2 regions of the Streptomyces sp. O3 genome follow, and region 1 is predicted to be linked to the other one. Evidence: riboswitches for the same ligand, from Rfam matches in the RefSeq annotation. Region 1 holds a riboswitch; the other holds the start of a gene.
What was found. A riboswitch is a leader RNA that binds a small molecule or an ion and turns the genes downstream of it on or off. The one in region 1 is predicted to bind cobalamin.
Positions count from the first base shown of each region.

Region 1 (5,212 bases):
CGGAACGGCGGCGACCCGGTGGGGTAAACCGCGATGCCCGCCTCAGTTCATCTTCCGTTCACTCAGGTTGCCTACGTTCTACGGGCCACTGACATCAAACGATTGCCTGGGTAAATGGAACACATCACGCTGCTGCTCGCGATCGTGATCGTGACAGCCCTCGTGTTCGATTTCACGAACGGTTTCCACGACACCGCCAACGCGATGGCGACGACCATCTCGACCGGCGCGATGAAGCCCAAAGCAGCGGTGGCCATGTCCGCCGTGCTGAACCTGGTCGGAGCGTTCCTGTCCGTGGAGGTCGCCAAGACGATCTCCAAGGGGCTGGTGCAGGAAGACGGCATCCAACCCGAGGTGATCCTCGCGGCGCTCGTCGGCGCCATCCTCTGGAACCTGCTGACCTGGCTGATCGGGCTCCCCTCCAGCTCCTCGCACGCCCTCATGGGCGGCCTGATCGGCGCCACCATCGCGTCGATCGGCGTCAGCGGTGTCAATGGCGGAGTCGTCGTCACCAAGGTGCTGATCCCGGCGATCGCCGCCCCGCTGGTCGCGGGCATCGCCGCGATGATCGGCGCCCGGCTGACGTACAAGCTGGGCAAGAACGTCGACGAGAAGACCTCCGCGAGGGGCTACCGCGGCGGTCAGATCGCCTCCGCGGGCCTGGTCTCGCTGGCGCACGGCACCAACGACGCGCAGAAGACGATGGGCATCATCACCCTGGCGCTGGTCGCGGGCGGCGCTCTCGCGCCCGGCTCCAACCCGCCGGTGTGGGTCATCGTCTCGGCCGGACTGGCGATCGCGCTCGGCACCTACCTGGGCGGCTGGCGCATCATCCGCACCATGGGCAAGGGCCTCACCGACCTCCAGCCGCAGCAGGGCTTCGCCGCCCAGACCAGCGCGGCCGCGGTCATCCTGTCCTCGTCGAACCTCGGCTTCTCGCTGTCGACCACGCACTCCTGCTCCGGCGCGGTGATGGGCGCGGGCCTCGGCCGCAAGGGCGGCGTGGTCCGCTGGTCCACCGCGACCCGGATGTTCGTCGCCTGGGGCCTGACCCTCCCGGCCGCCGGTCTCGTGGCCGCGCTGGCGGAGTTCGTGGCCCGGCAGGGCGACTGGGGCGTCACCGTCGTCGTCGTCTTCCTGATCGGCTCCTGCCTCGCGATCTGGTTGGTCTCCCGCCGCCAGGTCGTCGACCACACCAACGTCAACGACGTCGACGAGGCCGAAGGGGCCGCCCCCGCCGCCTCCGTGTCCGCCTCGGGCGAGGCCGAGCCCGCGGGCGTCATGACCAACGCGATCGCCGCGGTCATCCCGCCGCCGACCGCCGCGGCCGAAGCGGCGGAGGCCGCCGACCTGACGGCCGGCGAGCCCCTGACCCCCCTCCCGGCCCAGGCCGTCCCGTCGGCGGACACCGCCGAGCGGCCCGCCCGAGTCTGACTAAGGACACCGCAGTATGCACATCGACTGGCAAGCCCTCGGCTCCGTCTTCGGCGTCAGCCTCGTCGCGACCGTCGCCCTGGTGGCCCTGTTCACCCTGGGCATGATCGGCCTGTCCAAGCAGCAGGAAGCCGCCGACCAGGGCGGTTCCGCGGTCCTGGCGCGCACCGGCGCGTACGCCTGCTTCGCGCTGTGCACCGCGGCCGTGGCGTTCGGCATCTTTATGATCGTCTCCTGACGCGGCGGGCCCGCCGCCCGCCGCCCCGCAGGGGCGACGCATCTTCGCGTGCGGCGTCCGGCGACCTCACCAGGGTCGCCGGACGCCGCTTCCGTGCGCCCGCGCACCCGGTGAGCGGTCCGGGCACTCGCCGCCCACGTGGCCCTCGTAACACTGTCCCCGTGCAGGTCAACGGCGAGTTGACGGGCGTTCGGGGGCCGTGGTGGACTGCCGGAGCCATATACGGCGGCAGGAGAGGAAGCCGGTGCGAATCCGGCGCGGTCCCGCCACTGTCACCGGGGAGCTCTCCCCCAACACCGGAAGTCACGGTCCGCGTCCGCGGACTGGAAGGCCGGGGGAGCTGCGCGTATCCGGGAGCCAGGAGACTCACGTCGCCGTTTCCGTCAAACCAGGGCGCGGACCCTGAGTGAGGACAAAGCGCGATGCCGGGCTGCCCGTCACCAGTTCTGCCGAGTACAGAAGTTCTGTTGAGCACAGAGGTCCTTCGAGGCGTATCGGTCGGCTGACCCCGTGCGTGCCGATCGTGTTCTCGCGTACGGCGCCACCGCCGGCCTGGTCGGCGACCTGCTGCTCGGCGATCCGCGCCGCGGCCATCCGGTCGCCGCGTTCGGCCGTGCGGCGGGCTCCGTCGAGCGTCTGCTGTGGCGTGACCACCGCGGCTGGGGCGCCCTGCACACCGCCGTGTGCGCCGGTGGCGCCGTGGGCGCCGCCGCGCTGGCTTCGCGCACCCTGCGCCGCTCCCCCGCCGCGTCCGTCGCGCTGACCGCGGCCACCACCTGGGCCGTGCTCGGCGGCGCCTCGCTGGGCCGCGAGGCGCGGGCCGTCGCCGCCGCCCTTGAGGCCGGGGACCTCGACGCCGCCCGGAAGCGGCTGCCGCACCTGTGCGGGCGTGACCCACAGGCCCTGGACGGCCCCGGCATCGCGCGGGCCGTCGTCGAGTCGGTCGCCGAGAACACCTCGGACGCCGTGGTGGGCGCGCTGGTGTGGGGCGCCGTCGGCGGGGTGCCCGGCCTGGTCGGGTTCCGGGCCGTGAACACACTGGACGCGATGGTGGGCCACCGGTCGGCGAAGTACCGGCGGTACGGGTGGGCTTCGGCCCGGCTCGACGATGTCGCGGGCTGGCCGGGGGCCCGGCTGACCGCGGCGCTCGGGGTCGTGGCGGGCGGCGACCCGCGCGGCGCGCTGCGCGCCTGGCGCGCCGACGCCGCGAAGCACCCGAGCCCCAACGCGGGCCCGGTGGAGTCCTCCTTCGCCGGGGCGCTGGGCGTACGGCTCGGCGGGACCCTGTCGTACGGCGGACGGGTCGAGCACCGGCCGGTGCTGAACTCCGGGGGCCGGGCCGTCGAGGCCGCGGACATCGAACGGGCGGTGCGCCTGTCGCGCCGCGTCAGCGCCCTGGCCCTGGCCGTGTGCGTCACCGGACGCCTCGGCGCGGCGGCCCTGCGCCGCGGCGGCCCGCGCCCCGACCGCCCGCGGGTCGAACGTCTGCCGGTCGGCCGCCTGCCGGTCGGCCGCCTGCCGGTCGGCCGCCCACAGAGCGCCGGTATACGGCTCAGCGGCACCGGGACCGGGACCAGGACCAGGACCGACGGCACACGGCGAGCCGGAGGGGCGCCGCTCGGTGACGCGCGGGCCGGAGATACGCGACTCGGCCGCCCGCAGGGCGGCCGTACCCAGGCCGGGAGGACACAGCTCGGCAGGGCGGGGACAGGCGGGTCAGACGTGACCGGTGGGTCGGGTACGGATGTGCGGAGGGGATCGTGACGGGGACTAGTCGCCAGGGCGGCGGGCTGTTGGTCGCCGGGACCACGTCGGACGCCGGGAAGAGCGTGGTCACCGCGGGCATCTGCCGGTGGCTGGCCCGCAAGGGCGTGTCCGTCGCGCCCTTCAAGGCGCAGAACATGTCGCTGAACTCCTTCGTCACGCGCGAGGGCGCCGAGATCGGCCGGGCCCAGGCGATGCAGGCGCAGGCCGCCCGCGTCGAGCCCACCGCGCTGATGAACCCCGTCCTCCTCAAGCCCGGCGGCGAACGCTCCAGCCAGGTCGTGCTGATGGGCAAGCCGGTCGGCGAGATGACCGCGCGCGGGTTCTTCGGGGGGTCTGGGGGGTCGTCCCCTGAGGGAGGGCTGCACGGGGGCCGCCAGGAGGCCCTGCTCGGCACGGTGGTGGAGTGCCTGGACGAGCTGCGGCGCTCGTACGACGCCGTGATCTGCGAGGGCGCGGGCAGCCCCGCCGAGATCAACCTGCGGCGCACCGACATCGTGAACATGGGGATCGCGCGGGCGGCCCGGTTCCCGGTGGTGGTGGTCGGGGACATCGACCGGGGTGGGGTCTTCGCGTCCTTCTTCGGCACGACGGCGCTGCTCAGCCCCGCTGATCAGGAGCTGGTCGCCGGGTATCTGGTCAACAAGTTCCGCGGCGATGTGTCGCTGCTCGAACCGGGCCTGGAGATGCTGCGCCAGCTCACCGGCCGACGGACGTACGGCGTCCTGCCGTTCGCGCACGGGCTCGGCATCGACGAGGAGGACGGGCTGCATGTGTCCCTGCGCGGCGCGGTCCGCGAGTCCGCGGTGACGCCGCCGGTCGGCGACGACGTGCTGCGGGTCGCCGTCTGCGCCGTACCGCTGATGTCGAACTTCACCGACGTGGACGCGCTGGCCGCCGAACCCGGCGTCGTGGTGCGGTTCGTGGACCGGCCCGACGAACTGCACGACGCCGACCTGGTGGTGGTGCCGGGCACCCGCGGCACGGTGCGCGCGCTGCGGTGGCTCCGGGAGCGCGGCCTGGCGGACGCGCTGGCGCGCCGGGCCGCCGACGGCCGCCCCGTACTCGGTGTCTGCGGCGGCTTCCAGGCGCTCGGCGAGCACATCGAGGACGAGGTCGAGTCCCGCGCGGGCGCGGTCGACGGGCTGGGACTGCTGCCGGTCCGGGTCGCCTTCGCGCGCGAGAAGACCCTCGCCAGGCCGGTGGGTGAGGCGCTGGGCGAGCGGGTCGAGGGGTACGAGATCCATCATGGCGTCGCCGACGTCACGGGCGGGACGCCCTTCTTGGACGGCTGCCGGGTCGGCCAGGTGTGGGGCACCCACTGGCACGGGTCGCTGGAGAGCGACGGCTTCCGGCGCGCCTTCCTGCGCGAGGTCGCGGCCGCCGCCGGGCGCCGCTTCACGCCCGCGCCCGACACCTCGTTCGCCGCGCTGCGCGAGGAGCAGCTCGACCGGCTCGGCGACCTCATCGAAGAACACGCGGACACCAGTGCGCTGCTCAGTCTGATCGAGACCGGCGCTCCGCCCGGTCTCCCGTTCATCGCTCCGGGGGCACCTTCATGACCGTCCTGCTTCTGTCCACCGCCGACACGGATCTGCTGGCGGCCCGCGCGTCGGGCGCGCCGTACCGGATCGGCAACCCGACCCGGATCGACGTGGCGACCGAACTGCCCGCGCTCCTCGACGGCGCCGACATCGCCGTCGTACGCCTGCTCGGCGGCAAGCGCGCCTGGGAGGACGGGCTCGCCGCGCTCAAGGCCTCCGGCGTTCCGACCGT
Region 1 covers NZ_JBTVYK010000024.1:35,393-40,604, reverse strand. Annotated here, with positions in the region: gene ACX6XY_RS14210 (inorganic phosphate transporter) at 115-1,434, shown strand; gene ACX6XY_RS14205 (hypothetical protein) at 1,451-1,672, shown strand; cobalamin riboswitch at 1,907-2,040, shown strand; partial or broken gene ACX6XY_RS14200 (cobalamin biosynthesis protein) at 2,183-3,127, shown strand; gene ACX6XY_RS14195 (cobyric acid synthase) at 3,433-4,998, shown strand; gene cobN (cobaltochelatase subunit CobN) at 4,995-5,212, shown strand, end outside.

Region 2 (5,212 bases), on a different contig from region 1:
GATCAAGACCCTGATCGACGCGATCGCTGAGGAGAACGCCCGAGTCAAGAGGGCCTGGGAGGACCCGCGGAAGGGCAGGCCGCGCATTCCCTACGCGCGGATCGCGCTGCTGATGCCCTTCACATCGGACGCCACCAGCACCATGAGCCCGGACGAGATCAGGCGCGCCGTCGCGGGCGCCCACACGGCCCAGCTGGAGGCCAACGCGGAGGCGGGCCCGCACTACCAGCTGCTGCTGGCCAACGACGGCAAGGACATGAGCAAGTGGCGCCCGGTCGTGGACCGGCTCGTCACGATGGTGGACGGAGACTCGCCCCTGGTCGGCGTGTTCGGCATGCCCAGCAGCACCCCGCAGACGCTCGCGGCGGTCGAGGCGCTCGGCGAGCACAAGATCCCCGCGGTCGGCTCGATCCTCACCGGGACCACGATGCAGCGCCCGTACCTCTTCAACACCTCCCCGTCCAACGAGCTGCTCGTCCAGGGCCTGGCGCGCTATCTGAAGGACGAGCCGGGCGAGCGGGGATTCCTGGTCGCGGACAACCGGAAGAAGGACGCGTACTCGCTCGACCTGCGCCGGGTGTTCGAGGAGAGGTTCGGCAAGGACTACGGGCTGGACAAGAACCGGGCCTACTACCTGGGCTTGACCGGCGAGGAAGCCGGAATCCCGCGCCGCTTCTCCACCGTCGCCCAGAAGATCTGCGTCACCGGCTCGGACACGGTCTTCTTCGCCGGACGCGACCATGACCTCGGCTACCTGATCAGCAGGCTGGCGAAGGAACCCGCCTGCAACGACTCCCGGCCGCTGCGGATCCTGAAGGTGGGCATCGGGCTCGGCACCGAGTACACCACGCCGAAGCTCACCGAGCAGCTGAAGGAGGCGGACATCACCCTGGTGAACGCGGCCTCGGTCGACCCCGCGTGGTGGGAGCGGAAGGGGCACCGGGACCGGCCGGTCGGACTGGCCTCCTTCCGGGAGAAGTTCGGCGAGCTTCAGGCCGCGCACGACCTGGGGGAGCGGCCGCTGGACGACGGCTATTCGATCATGTACCGGGACGCGTTCACGGTGCTCGCCCAGGCCTTCGACCAGGCCTACAACGACATCAACGACATCAGTGCCGACACCGGCACCGACACCGCCGCTCCCGTCACGCCGACGAAGGACGACGTCTACGAAACCATCGTCAACATGGGCATCCTGGACACCGAGGGCGGCGCCAAGTGCGCCAGTTGTGTACTCGGCGCCTCCGGCACGTTCGGCTTCGACGACTCCGACGAGACGAAGAAGTGGCCGGTGTGCAAGCCGGTCCCCGTGATGGAGTACCCGGCCAGCGCGAAACCCGAAACGAAACTCTTCCGCACCTACGAGCGCATCTTCGACGGCGACTGCCCCTGAGGCGTCCTGTCGCCCCATCCGGCACCGCGGACCACGGCCCGTAGTTGTCAGGTCGCCTACCAGCGGACTACTGTCACCACGCCTTGGTGTACGGGAAATCGGTGTGATGCCGATGCGGCCCTCGCCACTGTGATCGGGAAGTCCGGCTCCAGCCCCCAGGGGGGCGGCCACTGGGTACCACCACGTATCCGGGAAGGCGGAGCCAGGGCGGTACGACCCGTAAGCCAGGAGACCGGCCAAGGCGCGTTGTCCATCCACGAGGTGCTGGAGAGGGTCTGCTCAGCCATGCATATAGCCGAGGGTTTTCTACCACCGGTACACGCGGTCGCCTGGAGTGCCGCGGCGGCGCCGTTCGTCGTCCACGGCGTACGCGCCCTGACCCGAGAGGTCAGGGCGAACCCCGAGAGCACCCTGCTGCTCGGCGCGTCCGGGGCCTTCACTTTCGTCCTTTCCGCGCTGAAAATCCCCTCGGTCACGGGCAGTTGCTCGCACCCGACCGGTACGGGGCTCGGCGCGATTCTCTTCCGGCCGCCGATCATGGCGGTGCTCGGCACCATCACCCTGCTCTTCCAGGCGCTGCTGCTCGCGCACGGCGGACTCACCACGCTCGGCGCCAACGTCTTCTCGATGGCGATCGTCGGGCCGTGGGCGGGGTACGGGGTCTACCGGCTGCTGAAGCGGTTCGACGTCCCGCTGATGGGCGCGGTGTTCGGCGGGGCCTTCGTCGCCGACCTGTCCACGTACTGCGTCACCAGTGTCCAGCTGGCGCTCGCCTTCCCCGACCCGAGCAGCGGATTCCTGGGCTCGCTCGGCAAGTTCGGCTCGATCTTCGCGGTGACCCAGATCCCGCTCGCGGTCAGCGAGGGGCTGCTCACGGTGCTGGTGATGCGCCTCCTGGTGCGCTCCAGCAAGGGGGAGCTGACCCGGCTCGGCGTCTTCCTGACGCGCAAGCAGTCGCAGGCGGCGAAGTCCCCGGAGCACGCACAGGACACGGAGCGTGCACAGGACACGGAGCGTGCACAGGACACGGAGCGTGCACAGGACACGGAGCGTGCACAGGGCGCCAAGGGCACGGCGGAGACGGAGGCGGAGACCCGATGACGATGACCAGAAACACGAAGATCAACGGTCTCCTGCTCCTGATAGTGGCCGCGCTCGCGGTGCTGCCGCTGGCGCTGGGCATGGGCGACGACAAGGAGGAGCCGTTCGCGGGCGCCGACGGGGAGGCGGAGGGTGCGATCACCGAGATCGACCCCGGCTACGAGCCCTGGTTCAGCCCGCTGTACGAACCCCCGTCGGGGGAGGTCGAGTCGGCGCTGTTCGCCGTGCAGGCGGCGCTGGGCGCGGGCGTCCTGGCGTACTACTTCGGCCTGCGCAGAGGCCGCAGGCAGGGCGAGGCCCGAGCCACGACGGCGGCCACGCCGCACGGCACGCCCGAGCCGGGCAGCGTGCCCGAAGGCGGGGGCACGCCCAACCGGGGCGGCACGCCAGAACCGAGCGGCGCGCCCGTCACGGACGCGCCCCCGAGCGCCTAGCCCGCGGCCGCCGCGCATCGTGCTGCCTATCGACGCGGCGGCGCACAGCAGTCGCTGGCGCCGCCGTCACCCCGTGGACAAGGCCGTGCTCGGACTCGGCCTGACCGTGCTGGCGATCTCGCTGCCGCCCTGGCCGGGCGCGGCGCTGGTCATCGTCACGGCACTCGCCCTCCTGCTCGGGCCCGCCGGAGTACCCCCGCGCAGACTGTGGCGGGCGTACCGCATCCCGCTCGGCTTCTGCGTCACCGGTGCGCTGACCCTGCTCGTCCAGGTCGGCGCGCCCGAGGGGATGCTGACCCTGGACCCGGACGGCCCGGCCCGCGCGGCGGGCCTCCTGCTCCGCACCTCGGCCGCCTCGCTCGGCGTGCTGCTGTTCGCCTTCACCACGCCCATGTCCGACCTGCTGCCCCGCCTGGTGAAGGCCGGGGCGCCCGCCGCGGTCGTGGACGTCGCCCTCGTCACGTACCGGATGAGCTTCCTGCTCCTGGACTCGATGACCCTGATCAGGCAGGCGCAGGCCGCCCGCCTGGGCCACACCACCCGCGCCGCCGCCTGGCGTTCACTCGCCGGACTCGGCGCGACCGCGTTCGTCCGGGCCTTCGACCGCGCCGCCCGCCTCCAGGCCGGACTCGCCGGGCGCGGCTACGACGGCACCCTGCGCGTCCTGGTCCCCGAGGCCCGCGTCTCCCCGCGCTTCGTCGCCGCGGCGGTCACCCTCCTGGCCGCCCTCGCGACCCTCGCCCTCGCCCTGCACCCCGTACTGGAAAGGCCCCTGGGATGACGCCCGCCGGGATGACGCCCGCCGCCCTGGAAGTCCCCGCCGAGGTCGAACTCCGCGGCGCGTCCTACGCCTACGACGAGGGCCCCACGGTCGTCGACGCCCTCGACTTCGCCGTCGCTCCGGGCCGCGCCCTGGCCCTCCTGGGCCGCAACGGCAGCGGCAAGACCACCCTGATGCGCCTGCTCAGCGGCGGCCTGCGCCCGGCGAGCGGCACCCTGCTCCTGGACGGCGAGCCCGTCACATACGACCGCAAGGGCCTGACCCGCCTGCGCACCACCGTCCAGCTGGTCGTCCAGGACCCCGACGACCAGCTGTTCGCCGCGTCCGTCGAACAGGACGTGTCCTTCGGTCCGATGAACCTGGGCCTGCCCGAAGCCGAGGTCCGCGCCCGTATCGACGAGGCCCTGGCCGCCCTCGACATCACGCCGCTCCGCGACCGCCCCACCCACCTCCTCTCCTACGGCCAGCGCAAACGCACCGCGATCGCGGGCGCGGTGGCGATGCGCCCGCGCGTGCTGATCCTGGACGAGCCCACCGCGGGCCTCGACCCGGACGGCCAGGAACGCCTGCTGGACACCCTGGCCCGCCTGCGCGCGGGCGGCACCACCGTCGTCATGGCCACCCACGACGTCGACCTCGCCCTCCAGTGGGCCGACGACGCGGCCCTGTTGCTCCCCTCCGGCGTCCACACCGGCCCGGTGGCCGACGCGCTGGCCCGCCAGGACCTGGTAGCCCAGGCGGGCCTGCGCACCCCGTGGGGCATCGCGGCGGCGCGACTCCTGCGCGTACACGGACTGCTGCCAGCCGAATCCCCCGGCCCGCGCACCCCGGACCAACTGGCGGCCTGGACGACGCACGGCACGGAGGACGAACCGGAGCCGGAACCGGAGCCGGAGAGAGGCGATACAGGCTCTACCAGGCGACCGGCAGACGCTCGGGAAGCCGCTTCATGAAGTTGGTACGCCACACGAGCTGCTCGACCGGCACCGCGAGCCGCAGCTCGGGCAGCCGCTCCACGAGAGCCTTCAGCGCGATCTCGGCGTGCTTCTTGCCGAGCGCGGTAGCCGGGCAGTAGTGCTGTCCGCCCCCGAACGACAGATGGGTATGGGCGTTGGCCCGGCTCGGGTCGAAGACCTGCGGATCGGGGAACTGCTCGGCGTCGTAATTGGCCCCTTCGACCAGGACCAGCGCCAACTCCCCCTCCCGCACCAGGACATCGCCGAGCTGGACATCCGCCAGCGCCAGCCGGGGCAGCCCGTCGCCGATCGACAGGTTGATCCGCAGCAGTTCGTCCATGGCGCCCGTGACGAGGCCGGGATCGGCGGTGAGTTGCTCGCGTACGTCGTCGCGGGTGAGCAGGGAGACCATGGCCATGGTCAGGAACCCCGAGGTGGAGATGACCCCGGCGCCGAACAGCGTGACCCCGACCGTGGCGAGCATCTCGTCCGTCAGGTGGTCGTAGTCCGAGTCCCGCCGCAGCGCGGCGAGTTCGCTCATCAGCCC
Region 2 covers NZ_JBTVYK010000019.1:12,552-17,763, reverse strand. Annotated here, with positions in the region: gene ACX6XY_RS11985 (ABC transporter substrate-binding protein) at 1-1,393, shown strand, start outside; cobalamin riboswitch at 1,461-1,648, shown strand; gene ACX6XY_RS11980 (energy-coupling factor ABC transporter permease) at 1,679-2,494, shown strand; gene ACX6XY_RS11975 (energy-coupling factor ABC transporter substrate-binding protein) at 2,497-2,928, shown strand; gene cbiQ (cobalt ECF transporter T component CbiQ) at 2,948-3,709, shown strand; gene ACX6XY_RS11965 (energy-coupling factor ABC transporter ATP-binding protein) at 3,706-4,662, shown strand; gene ACX6XY_RS11960 (cytochrome P450) at 4,622-5,212, opposite strand, start outside.
Region 2: another riboswitch for cobalamin. It lies ahead of ACX6XY_RS11980 (energy-coupling factor ABC transporter permease); the one in region 1 lies ahead of ACX6XY_RS14200 (cobalamin biosynthesis protein).